2 regions of the Cellulosimicrobium sp. NPDC057862 genome follow, and region 1 is predicted to be linked to the other one. Evidence: predicted binding sites of a transcription regulator. Region 1 holds the regulator's gene; the other holds the start of a gene.

Region 1 (4,692 bases):
ACCGTCGGCGCGCTCGCCACGGCGGTCCGCTCGGGGCGTGCTCGGTACGCGGGCATCTCCTCCTACTCGGCGCGCCGCACCCGAGAGGCGTTGCGCGTCGCGGAGCGGCTCGGGGTCGACCTCGTCGTGACCCAGGTGTCGTACTCGATGCTCAACCGGTGGGTCGAGGAGCCCGACCCGCACGATCCCGCGGGCGCGTCCGTGCTCGACGTCGCCGGGGCCGAGGGTCTGGGCGTCGTGGCGTTCTCGCCGCTCGCCCAGGGGATGCTCACCGACCGGTACCTGCGCGGGGTCCCGGACGACTCCCGAGCGGCCCGCGGCGGACCGCTGCGACCGGCGTTCCTCTCGGACGCCAACCTCGACCACGTGCGGCGGCTCGACGGCCTCGCCCGCGCCCACGGACGCAGCCTCGCCACGACGGCGATCCTCTGGGCGATGCGGGACGAGCGCGTCAGCTCGGTCCTGCTCGGCGCGAGCTCGACGCGCCAGCTCGACGAGAACCTCGCCGCGCTCGACGCGCCAGGTCTCTCCACCGAGGAGCTCGCGGCCGTCGACGCGCTGCCCGCGGACACGGGCATCAACATCTGGGCGTCGCGGTCCAGCGACCTGTAGCACCGCAGGCGCGGTCCGATGGCGACGCGGGGACGAACGACGGGGCGCGGTGTCGCCGCCTCAGGCCTGCGGCGCGGGCTCCTCGCGCGCGTCCGCGGCAGCGCCGTCCGTGCCCTCGGCCTGCGCCGCCGACTCGCGCTCCTCGCGCTCGACCCGGAGCGAGGTGATCGCGCTCTCGAAGTCCTCGAGCGAGTCGAACGCCTGGTAGACGCTCGCGAAGCGCAGGTAGGCGACCTCGTCGAGCTCGCGCAGCGGCCCGAGGATCGCGAGCCCGATCTCGTACGCGTCGAGCTCGGCGCTGCCGCTCGCCCGGATCGTCTCCTCCACGCGCTGCGCGAGCACCGCCAGGTCGTCCTCGTTGACGGGGCGCCCCTGGCAGGCCTTGCGCACGCCGTTGACGATCTTCTCGCGCGAGAAGGGCTCCGTGACCCCCGAGCGCTTGACCACGGACAGGCTCGCGGTCTCGATCGTCGTGAAGCGGCGGTTGCACTCGGGGCACTGGCGACGCCGACGGATCGACGCGCCGTCGTCCGAGGTGCGCGAGTCGACGACGCGGGAGTCCGCGTGGCGGCAGAACGGGCAGTGCATGGCGGGCTCCTCCGCGGTTCGCGCCGACGGGTCGGCGCGACGAACGTATGCCGTCGCGGCGGGACGGTGCAACACGCCTCCCACGCCGGGACCCCACCGAGGTTGGGACGACGGCGCACGGGAGGCCGCCCGTGAACAGCAGAACGGGGGCGGTCGTGGTCGACCGCCCCCGTCGGGACGCCCCCGTCCCCATCTCGCGCGTGACTCGCCTCACGCGCGGCGACGTGCACAGGAGTCGCGGTGGACCGCGTGCTCCTCGCCTCGTCCGCCCAGCCCCCCAGCCGGCGTTGTGAGGTGACACTAACTTAGGTGGGCCTAATCAGGGACGCAACCCCTGCACCCCGACGCACGAGGGTTTTCTGCCGTGTCCTGCGTCACACCGGAGTCGGGCCCGCCGACGACGGACTGCGCGCGCCCCCTAGGCGGACGCCGGAAGGAGGATCTTCTGCCCTGCCTGGAGACCGGACGACGAGAGCCCGTTGAGCTCGGCGAGCCCGCTCACGACGTCGCGCAGGTCCTCGCCCGGAGCCGCCACGCCCTGCGCGAGCTCCCACAGCGTCTCCCCCGCGGCCACGACGTGGACCCGGACCTCCATAGGCTCGCCCGGTCCGCTCGCGACGGCGACGCCCACGCGCGCGGCGAGCAGGAGCAGCACGGCCGCCAGGAGCACGAGGACCACGCGGCCCCGCCGGGTGAGACGCAGCGGCCGCTCGCCCCCACGCTCCGTCGCCGCGGCCCCGCCCGCGCGGCCAAGGGGCCCGACCGTCGAGATCGCCATCGCATCCATGCCCGCTCCGTCCCGGCCCGCGGGCCCGATCGCCTTCCCCGGTCGATCGGACGCCGCGAGCCCTTCGCCTCCGTGCCGACCGGGTCGGTCGAACACGTGTACGTAGAACACCTGTACGAAGGTCTACCACGAACGACCGACAGAGTCGAGACATGCTCGAACAGGTGTTTGATTCGTGTCGCAACCTCCCCTAGCCTGGGGTCAGGTCGGTTCGCCGGACATGTCCGCTCGGACCTGGAGGAACGACCGAGGTCCCGGGGCGCACGTCCCGGGGAGGGGAGGCCGCAGGCCGGGAGGCGTCGGCGGCCGCGACGGACGAAGGCGGAGCGACCATGGCGGCACGAGGCACGGACAGGGCACGGGGGCTCGCCGAGGTGCGCGAGCTCCCGGACGGGTCGGCGGGGGGTGACGGGCTCACGCCGCGGCAGCGCCTCGTGCTCGAGACCATCCGCGCATGCGTCGAGCAGCGTGGCTACCCGCCGAGCATGCGGGAGATCGGCGAGGCCGTGGGCCTGACGAGCCCGTCGTCCGTGAAGCACCAGCTCACGACGCTCGAGCGCAAGGGGTTCCTGCGGCGTGACCCGAACCGTCCCCGCGCGATCGAGGTCGTCCAGCCGGACGACGCGCGCCGCGCGACCCCGCTCGGGGCGGCAGGCGCCGCGCCCCAGCCCACGTACGACGAGGCGCACCCCGCGCCGTCGTACGTCCCGGTCGTCGGACGCATCGCCGCCGGCGGGCCGATCCTCGCGGAGCAGGTCGTCGAGGACGTCTTCCCGCTGCCACGCCAGCTCGTCGGCGAGGGCGAGCTCTTCCTCCTGCGGGTGCAGGGCGACTCGATGATCGACGCCGCGATCTGCGACGGGGACTGGGTCGTCGTGCGCCGCCAGCCGGTCGCGGAGAACGGCGAGATCGTCGCGGCGATGATCGACGGCGAGGCCACGGTGAAGTCCCTGCGTCGCGCGGACGGCCACGTGTGGCTCATGCCGCGCAACGCCGCGTACGACCCGATCCCGGGCGACGACGCCCAGGTCCTCGGTCGCGTCGTCTCCGTCCTGCGCAGCCTCTGAGCGACCGGGGTCCTCCCCTCAGCGCGCCGAGAGCCGGGTGGTCGTCGACCACCCGGCTCTCGCCGTGCTCGGCCCCGTTCGGCGGGCCTGGTCGGTCAGAGACCGAAGCGTCGGGCGACGGCGCGCAGCGACTCGGCGGACGACCGCAGGCCGGCGAGCTCCGCGTCGGCCAGCGGGACCTCGACCCGCTCGGCGGCGCCTCGGCGGTCGACCAGCGTCGGCAGCGAGAGGCACACGTCGTCGAGCCCGTACGCGCCGTCGAGGAGCGTCGAGACCGGCAGGATGCGGTGCTCGTCGTCGAGCACGGCCTCGATGATGCGCGTGCCCGCGAGCCCGACCGCGTAGTTGGTCGCGCCCTTGCCCTCGATGATCCGGTAGGCCGACTGCACCACCTCGCGCGCGATGTCGTCACGGACCTCCCCCGTGAGGGGCCCCCGCCCGCCGAGGCCGGGCCACTCGAGGAGCGGCACGCCGCCGATCGTCGCCGAGCTCCACAGCGGGATCTCACTGTCGCCGTGCTCGCCCGCGATGTACGCGTGGACGTTCTGCACCGCGACGCCGCAGTGCTGCGCCACGAGGAAGCGCAGGCGCGACGAGTCGAGCACCGTCCCGCTGCCGAAGAGCTGCGTCGGCGGCAGCCCCGAGAACTTGAGCGCCGCGTACGTGACGATGTCGACGGGGTTGGTCACCATGACGTAGACCGCGTCCGGGGCGACCTCCACCAGCCCGGGCAGGATCGTGCGCATGAGGCCGATCGTGCCCTCGGCGAGGTCGAGCCGCGTCTGGCCGGGCTTCTGCTTCGCCCCGGCCGTCACGACGACGACGTCGGCCCCCGCGCACACCGCGACGTCGTCCGACCCCTCGACGCGGGCCATCGGCATGAACTGGATACCGTGCTGGAGGTCGAGCACCTCCGCCTCGACCTTCGCCCGGTTCACGTCCAGGAGCGCCACCGTGCGCGCGGCCCCCCGCATGAGGGCCGCGTACGCCAGCGTCGACCCGACGGCGCCCGCGCCGACGATCGCCAGCTTGGTGGTCCGTGCGGCCCCTCCCTGACCGCCCGCGGTCGCGTCGCCGGTGCCCTGCGGGGACGTGCTCGTCGTCATCTCGCCTCCGTGAAAGTTCGTGGGTTCCCCGATGCTCGCGGGAAAGGACTCAGCCTAGGGCGGCGAGGCGCCGCAGCGCAGCGGTAGCGACGTCTCGATCGGTCGTCTGCCAGAACCCCGGCATCGAGCGCGTGAGGAACGTGCCGTAGCGCGCGGTCACGAGGCGCGGGTCGAGGACCGCGACCACGCCCCGGTCCGCCGTGGACCGCACGAGCCGACCGGCGCCCTGCGCCAGCAGGAGCGCGGCGTGCGTCGCGGAGACCTGCATGAACCCGTTGCCGCCCCCGGCCTCGACCGCACGGGCCCGGGCCGACTTGACCGGGTCGTCCGGGCGCGGGAACGGGATGCGGTCGATGAGCACGAGCTGGCACGACGGCCCCGGGACGTCGACTCCCTGCCACAGCGACAGCGTGCCGAACAGGCACGTCGCCGGGTCGTCGGCGAACTCGCGCACGAGCGTCGGGAGCTGGTCGTCGCCCTGGCACAGGATCGGCACGTCGAGCCGCTCGCGCATCGCCTCCGCCGCGGCGAC
Region 2 (4,692 bases), on a different contig from region 1:
GCCGTGACGGACACCCCTCAGGATCCTGCCTCGGCCCTCTCGCTCGGCGAGGTGGACGCCCTCGACACCGCGGCGCTCGACCTGCCCGGTTGGACGCACGTGTACTCCGGCAAGGTGCGCGACCTCTACGCGCCGGACCTGCCCGCCGTCGGTGGCGTGCACCCCCTCGGTGACGTCGTGCTCGTCGTCGCGAGCGACCGGGTCAGCGCGTACGACCACGTGCTGTCGCCGGGGATCCCGGACAAGGGCGTCGTGCTCACCCAGCTCAGCCTGTGGTGGTTCGAGCAGCTCGCCGACCTCGTGCCGAACCACGTGGTGTCGACCGAGGTCTCCGCGGAGCCGGGCGACGGCCTCGTGCCCGACGTCGTCGCCGGGCGCGCGATGATCTGCCGCCGCCTCGACATGTTCCCCGTCGAGTGCGTCGTGCGCGGGTACCTCACCGGCTCGGGGCTCGTCGAGTACCGCGCCGGGGGAGAGGTCTGCGGCGTGCCGCTGCCCGCCGGGCTCGTGGACGGGTCGCGCCTGCCGGAGCCGATCTTCACGCCCGCGACCAAGGCCGCCGTGGGCGAGCACGACGAGAACGTCTCGTTCGACGTGGTCGCCGAGCAGATCGGCCTCGACGACGCCACGCGCCTGCGGGACCTGACCCTCGCCGTCTACGCGCGCGCCGAGCAGATCGCGCGCGAGCGCGGCGTGATCCTCGCCGACACCAAGCTCGAGTTCGGCGTCGACCCGTCGACCGGTCGGACCGTCCTCGGCGACGAGGTGCTCACGCCCGACTCGTCGCGGTTCTGGCCCGCCGACCAGTGGGAGCCGGGCCAGGCGCAGCCGAGCTTCGACAAGCAGTTCGTGCGCGACTGGCTCGTGTCGCCCGCGTCCGGGTGGGACCGCGCGTCCGACACCCCGCCGCCGTCGATCCCCGCCGACGTCGTCACGCGCACCCGCGCCCGGTACCTCGAGGCGTACGAGCGGCTCACGGGCTCGACGCTCGGCTGAGCGCTCAGGCGGTCCGGGCGCCGACCGGGCGCACGTAGGTGTGCCCGCTCGGCGCGGTCCACCGGACCGAGCCGTCGGCGAGCAGGGCGGGCCGCCAGCCGTCGCGCGCACGGACGACCCGGTGGTGCCGGCAGAGCGCGACGAGGTTGTCGGCCTCCTGCGCGGCGGCCGCGGCGTCGTCGTCCGCGCCCGGTCGCGGGGCCACGACGTGGTCGAGGTCGCAACGGAACGCCGGGACGCGGCAGCCGGGGAACACGCAGGTCTCGTCCCGCGAGAGGACGCGCGCGACGGTCTGCGGCGACGGTCGTGCCCTGCCGCGCTCGGCGGCCGGGGCGGGTGCGAGCGGTGTTGCCATGCGGGCCTCCCTGCGTCGTCGAGACATGGTTCGTGCGAGGGCGGGGAAGGGGCAGGACCCCGCCCTCGCACCGTGCCCGAGCGTGCGTCTCGAACACGTGTTCGACTCTAGCGGGATCCACTGACACGGGTCGAGGCTGGCGCGATAGGTCGTCTTCCGATATATATCGTTCATGGCACCGAGCCCTCCCACGTTCCGCATGACCGAGCAGGCGTACCTCGTGCTGCTCTCGCTCAGCGCAGAGCCGCGGCACGGGTACGCAGTGATCCAGGCGGTGCGCGAGCTCTCCGACGGCCGCACGCGGCTCGGGGCCGGCACGCTCTACGGCAACCTCGACCGCCTCGTCGCCGCCGGGCTCGTCGAGCCGACCGGCGAGGAGGTCGTCGACGGCCGCCTGCGGCGCTACTACCGGGCCACCGACGACGGGCGCCGGGCGGCTCGGGCCGAGACCCTCCGCCTCGCCGAGCTCGCCGAGCGCGCGCGGCGGTCGCTGGAGAGCCGCGGCCCCGCGGGTGCCACCGGCGGCCTGGCCGGGAGCGGCGCATGACCGCCGTCGGGCCGGACCGGTACGAGCGGTCCGCCCGGTTCTGGCTCCGCGCCTACCCGCCCCGCTGGCGTCGCCTGCACGGCGACGAGGCGCTCGCGGTCCTGCTCGACCTCGCGCCCGCACCCGACGACGCCGGGGCGCCGCACGGCATCGGCGCGCGCGAGGCGTGGGGGCTGGTGCGCGCAGGCTGGGCGCTGCGCTGGCGGGAGCACCCGCCGCTCGGGCGCTGGTTGCTGTACCGGCTGTTCGACGCCCGGCTGCCCGCGCGCTACTGGTGGTGGGTGGCCGACGACATCCACGGGGCGCTCTACCCGTGGCGCGTGACCATGACGGGGCTCGGGACCGCTCTCGCGATCTTCTACGGATGGCCGGTGCTGGCGCAGGTCCTGTTCTCGGACGACGTCACGCGGCCCGACCTGTGGCTGATCCTCCTGTGGTGCGGGACGTTCCTCGGCGGGGGGCTGCTCTTCCGCCGTTCGCACGTCGCGCGCGCGTGGCGCAAGCACGTGCTCGACGGCAACATCCCTGTGGACACCCCGACCGACCCGCCGCGCGCGGCCGGTGCCTGAGTCGGCGCCGCGCCGTCGTGCCAGGGTGCGGACGCCCGCCGGGAGCGTCGTCCACGCCCGGTAGACTGGCCGCGGAATCCCGCCGTCGGCTCCCGCTCGTCCCGTCCCACCGACCGTCCTCGACGGCCGTGACGTGGTCGGGATCCCGGAGCCCCGGCTCTCCCGAACTCTCTCGCCAAGGAGCCCCCGTGGGACGCGTCGTCGTCGAGGTCATGCCCAAGCCCGAGATCCTGGACCCGCAGGGCAAGGCCGTCGTCGGGGCGCTGCCGCGCCTCGGTTTCACCCAGTTCACGTCCGTGCGCCAGGGCAAGCGGTTCGAGCTCGAGGTCGACGGCCCGGTCACGCCGGAGATCCTCGCCGCCGCCGAGGAGGCCGCGGTCAAGGTCCTGTCGAACCCGGTGATCGAGGACGTCGTGCGCGTCGCGGACATCGAGGCGGACGCGGCCGCGACGATCACCTCCGAGGGGCTCGCCTGATGTCCGGCGCGACGCTCGCGTCGGCGCGGATCGGCGTCGTCACGTTCCCCGGCACGCTCGACGACCGCGACGCGGCGCGCGCGGTGCGTCTCGCGGGCGGCGAGGCCGTGTCGCTGTGGCACGCGGACGCCGACCTGCACGGTGTCGACGCCGTCGTCCTGCCCGGTGGCTTCTCCTACGGCGACTACCTCCGCGCGGGCGCGATCAGCCGCTTCGCGCCCGTCATGGAGTCGATCGTCGACGCGGCCGCGGGCGGCATGCCCGTCCTGGGCATCTGCAACGGCTTCCAGGTCCTCACCGAGGCTCACCTGCTGCCCGGCTCGATGGTCAAGAACGACCACCTGCACTTCATCTGCCGCGAGCAGGTGCTCGTGGTCGAGAACGCGGACACTGCCTGGACGCGCGACTACACGGCCGGCCAGCGCATCACGATCCCGCTGAAGAACCAGGACGGCCAGTTCGTCGCGGACGACCGCACGCTCGACGAGCTGGAGGCGGAGGGCCGCGTCGTCTTCCGCTACGACGGCTGGAACCCGAACGGGTCGCGCCGGGGCATCGCGGGCATCACGAACGCTGCGGGCAACGTCGTCGGCCTCATGCCCCACCCCGAGCACGCCGTCGAGGCGGGCTTCGGCCCGGCGAACGAGGCCGGCCCCCGCGCGGGGACCGACGGGCTCGGCTTCTTCACGTCGGTCCTGGGCGCGCTCGTCCGCGCATGACGAGGTCGGCGTGACGGGCTCGCTCCCGCGGGTCCTGCCCGACGACGCCGCGCGCCTGGGCGCGCACGTCACCGTCGAGGCGGTGACCGGGGACGACGCCGCGGCCGAGCTCTTGCGCACCCGTCAGCAGGCGGAGCTCGCCGTGCGCTACGGCGAGCCCGATGCGGGCACGTTCGTGCCCGACGCCTCGATCGCGAACGTCGTGGTCCGCTCGGCCGGTGAGCCCGTCGCCTTCGTCGCGCTGCGCGACGTGTCGGGCACGCCCGACGGCCGTGGCGGCTCACATCCCCCGCGGACGGGCGAGGTGAAGCGCCTCTGGGTCGAGCCGGCCCACCGGGGCCGCGGGCACGCGCGCACGGCGATGCGTGCCGCGCACCGGCACGCGGTCGAGGCAGGGCTCGACCGCCTGGTCCTGGAGACCGGAACCCTCCAGCCCGAGTCGATCGACCTGTACCTCTCGCTCGGCTACGTCCCGATCGAGTCGTACGGGCACTACGCGGGGCACCCGCTCTCCCGCTGCTTCGCGCTCGACCTGGGGACGATGCGCGACGCGGGCGTCGGCACCGACGCCGCGGGCGCGACGTCGTCGACGGGCGGCGGGCTCGGTGCGCGCGGCGTGCGGTCGACCGCGACCGCGACCTCGAGCGAGCCCGCGACCGTCCTGGCCCGTGGGGTCGTGGAGGTCCGCGCCGTCCCGTGGGACGACCCGGACGCGGCGGCGCTGCGGCGGGAGATGCACGAGACGTCCTCGGCGGTGCTCTACCCCGAGCTGTTCGCCGGGTTCGACGCCGCCGGAGGGTTCGACGCCGTCGACGCCCGCGTGGGTGCCGAGGTCGTCGCGACCGTCGTCGCGTACCGGGACGGCGACGCCGTCGGGTGCGCGTCGCTGCGCCGCCCCGCACCCGGGGCGCCTGCGGACGCGCTCGAGGTGAAGAAGGTCTTCGTCCGCGAGCGTGCGCGTCGGACCGGGACCGCGCGCCGGCTGCTCGACGCCCTGGAGGTCGTCGCCCGCGAGCGCGGGGTGTCCACC

Evidence for each region. The regulator LexA, encoded in region 1, represses DNA repair genes until DNA is damaged. The targets are predictions, from matches to a motif close to TCGAACANNTGTTCGA.
Region 2: the regulator LexA is predicted to act here: its motif matches at 1,441-1,456, upstream of ACFVN3_RS04940 (HNH endonuclease signature motif containing protein).

The regions. Positions count from the first base shown of each region.
Region 1 covers NZ_JBHVMH010000005.1:147,709-152,400, reverse strand. Annotated here, with positions in the region: gene ACFVN3_RS09250 (aldo/keto reductase) at 1-612, shown strand, start outside; gene nrdR (transcriptional regulator NrdR) at 673-1,200, opposite strand; gene ACFVN3_RS09240 (LysM peptidoglycan-binding domain-containing protein) at 1,619-1,987, opposite strand; gene lexA (transcriptional repressor LexA) at 2,320-3,054, shown strand; gene ACFVN3_RS09230 (L-lactate dehydrogenase) at 3,150-4,160, opposite strand; gene ACFVN3_RS09225 (ATP-dependent DNA helicase) at 4,210-4,692, opposite strand, start outside.
Region 2 covers NZ_JBHVMH010000002.1:507,353-512,044, reverse strand. Annotated here, with positions in the region: gene ACFVN3_RS04945 (phosphoribosylaminoimidazolesuccinocarboxamide synthase) at 52-996, shown strand; gene ACFVN3_RS04940 (HNH endonuclease signature motif containing protein) at 1,001-1,351, opposite strand; gene ACFVN3_RS04935 (PadR family transcriptional regulator) at 1,524-1,898, shown strand; gene ACFVN3_RS04930 (hypothetical protein) at 1,895-2,467, shown strand; gene purS (phosphoribosylformylglycinamidine synthase subunit PurS) at 2,656-2,943, shown strand; gene purQ (phosphoribosylformylglycinamidine synthase subunit PurQ) at 2,943-3,662, shown strand; gene ACFVN3_RS04915 (GNAT family N-acetyltransferase) at 3,673-4,692, shown strand, end outside.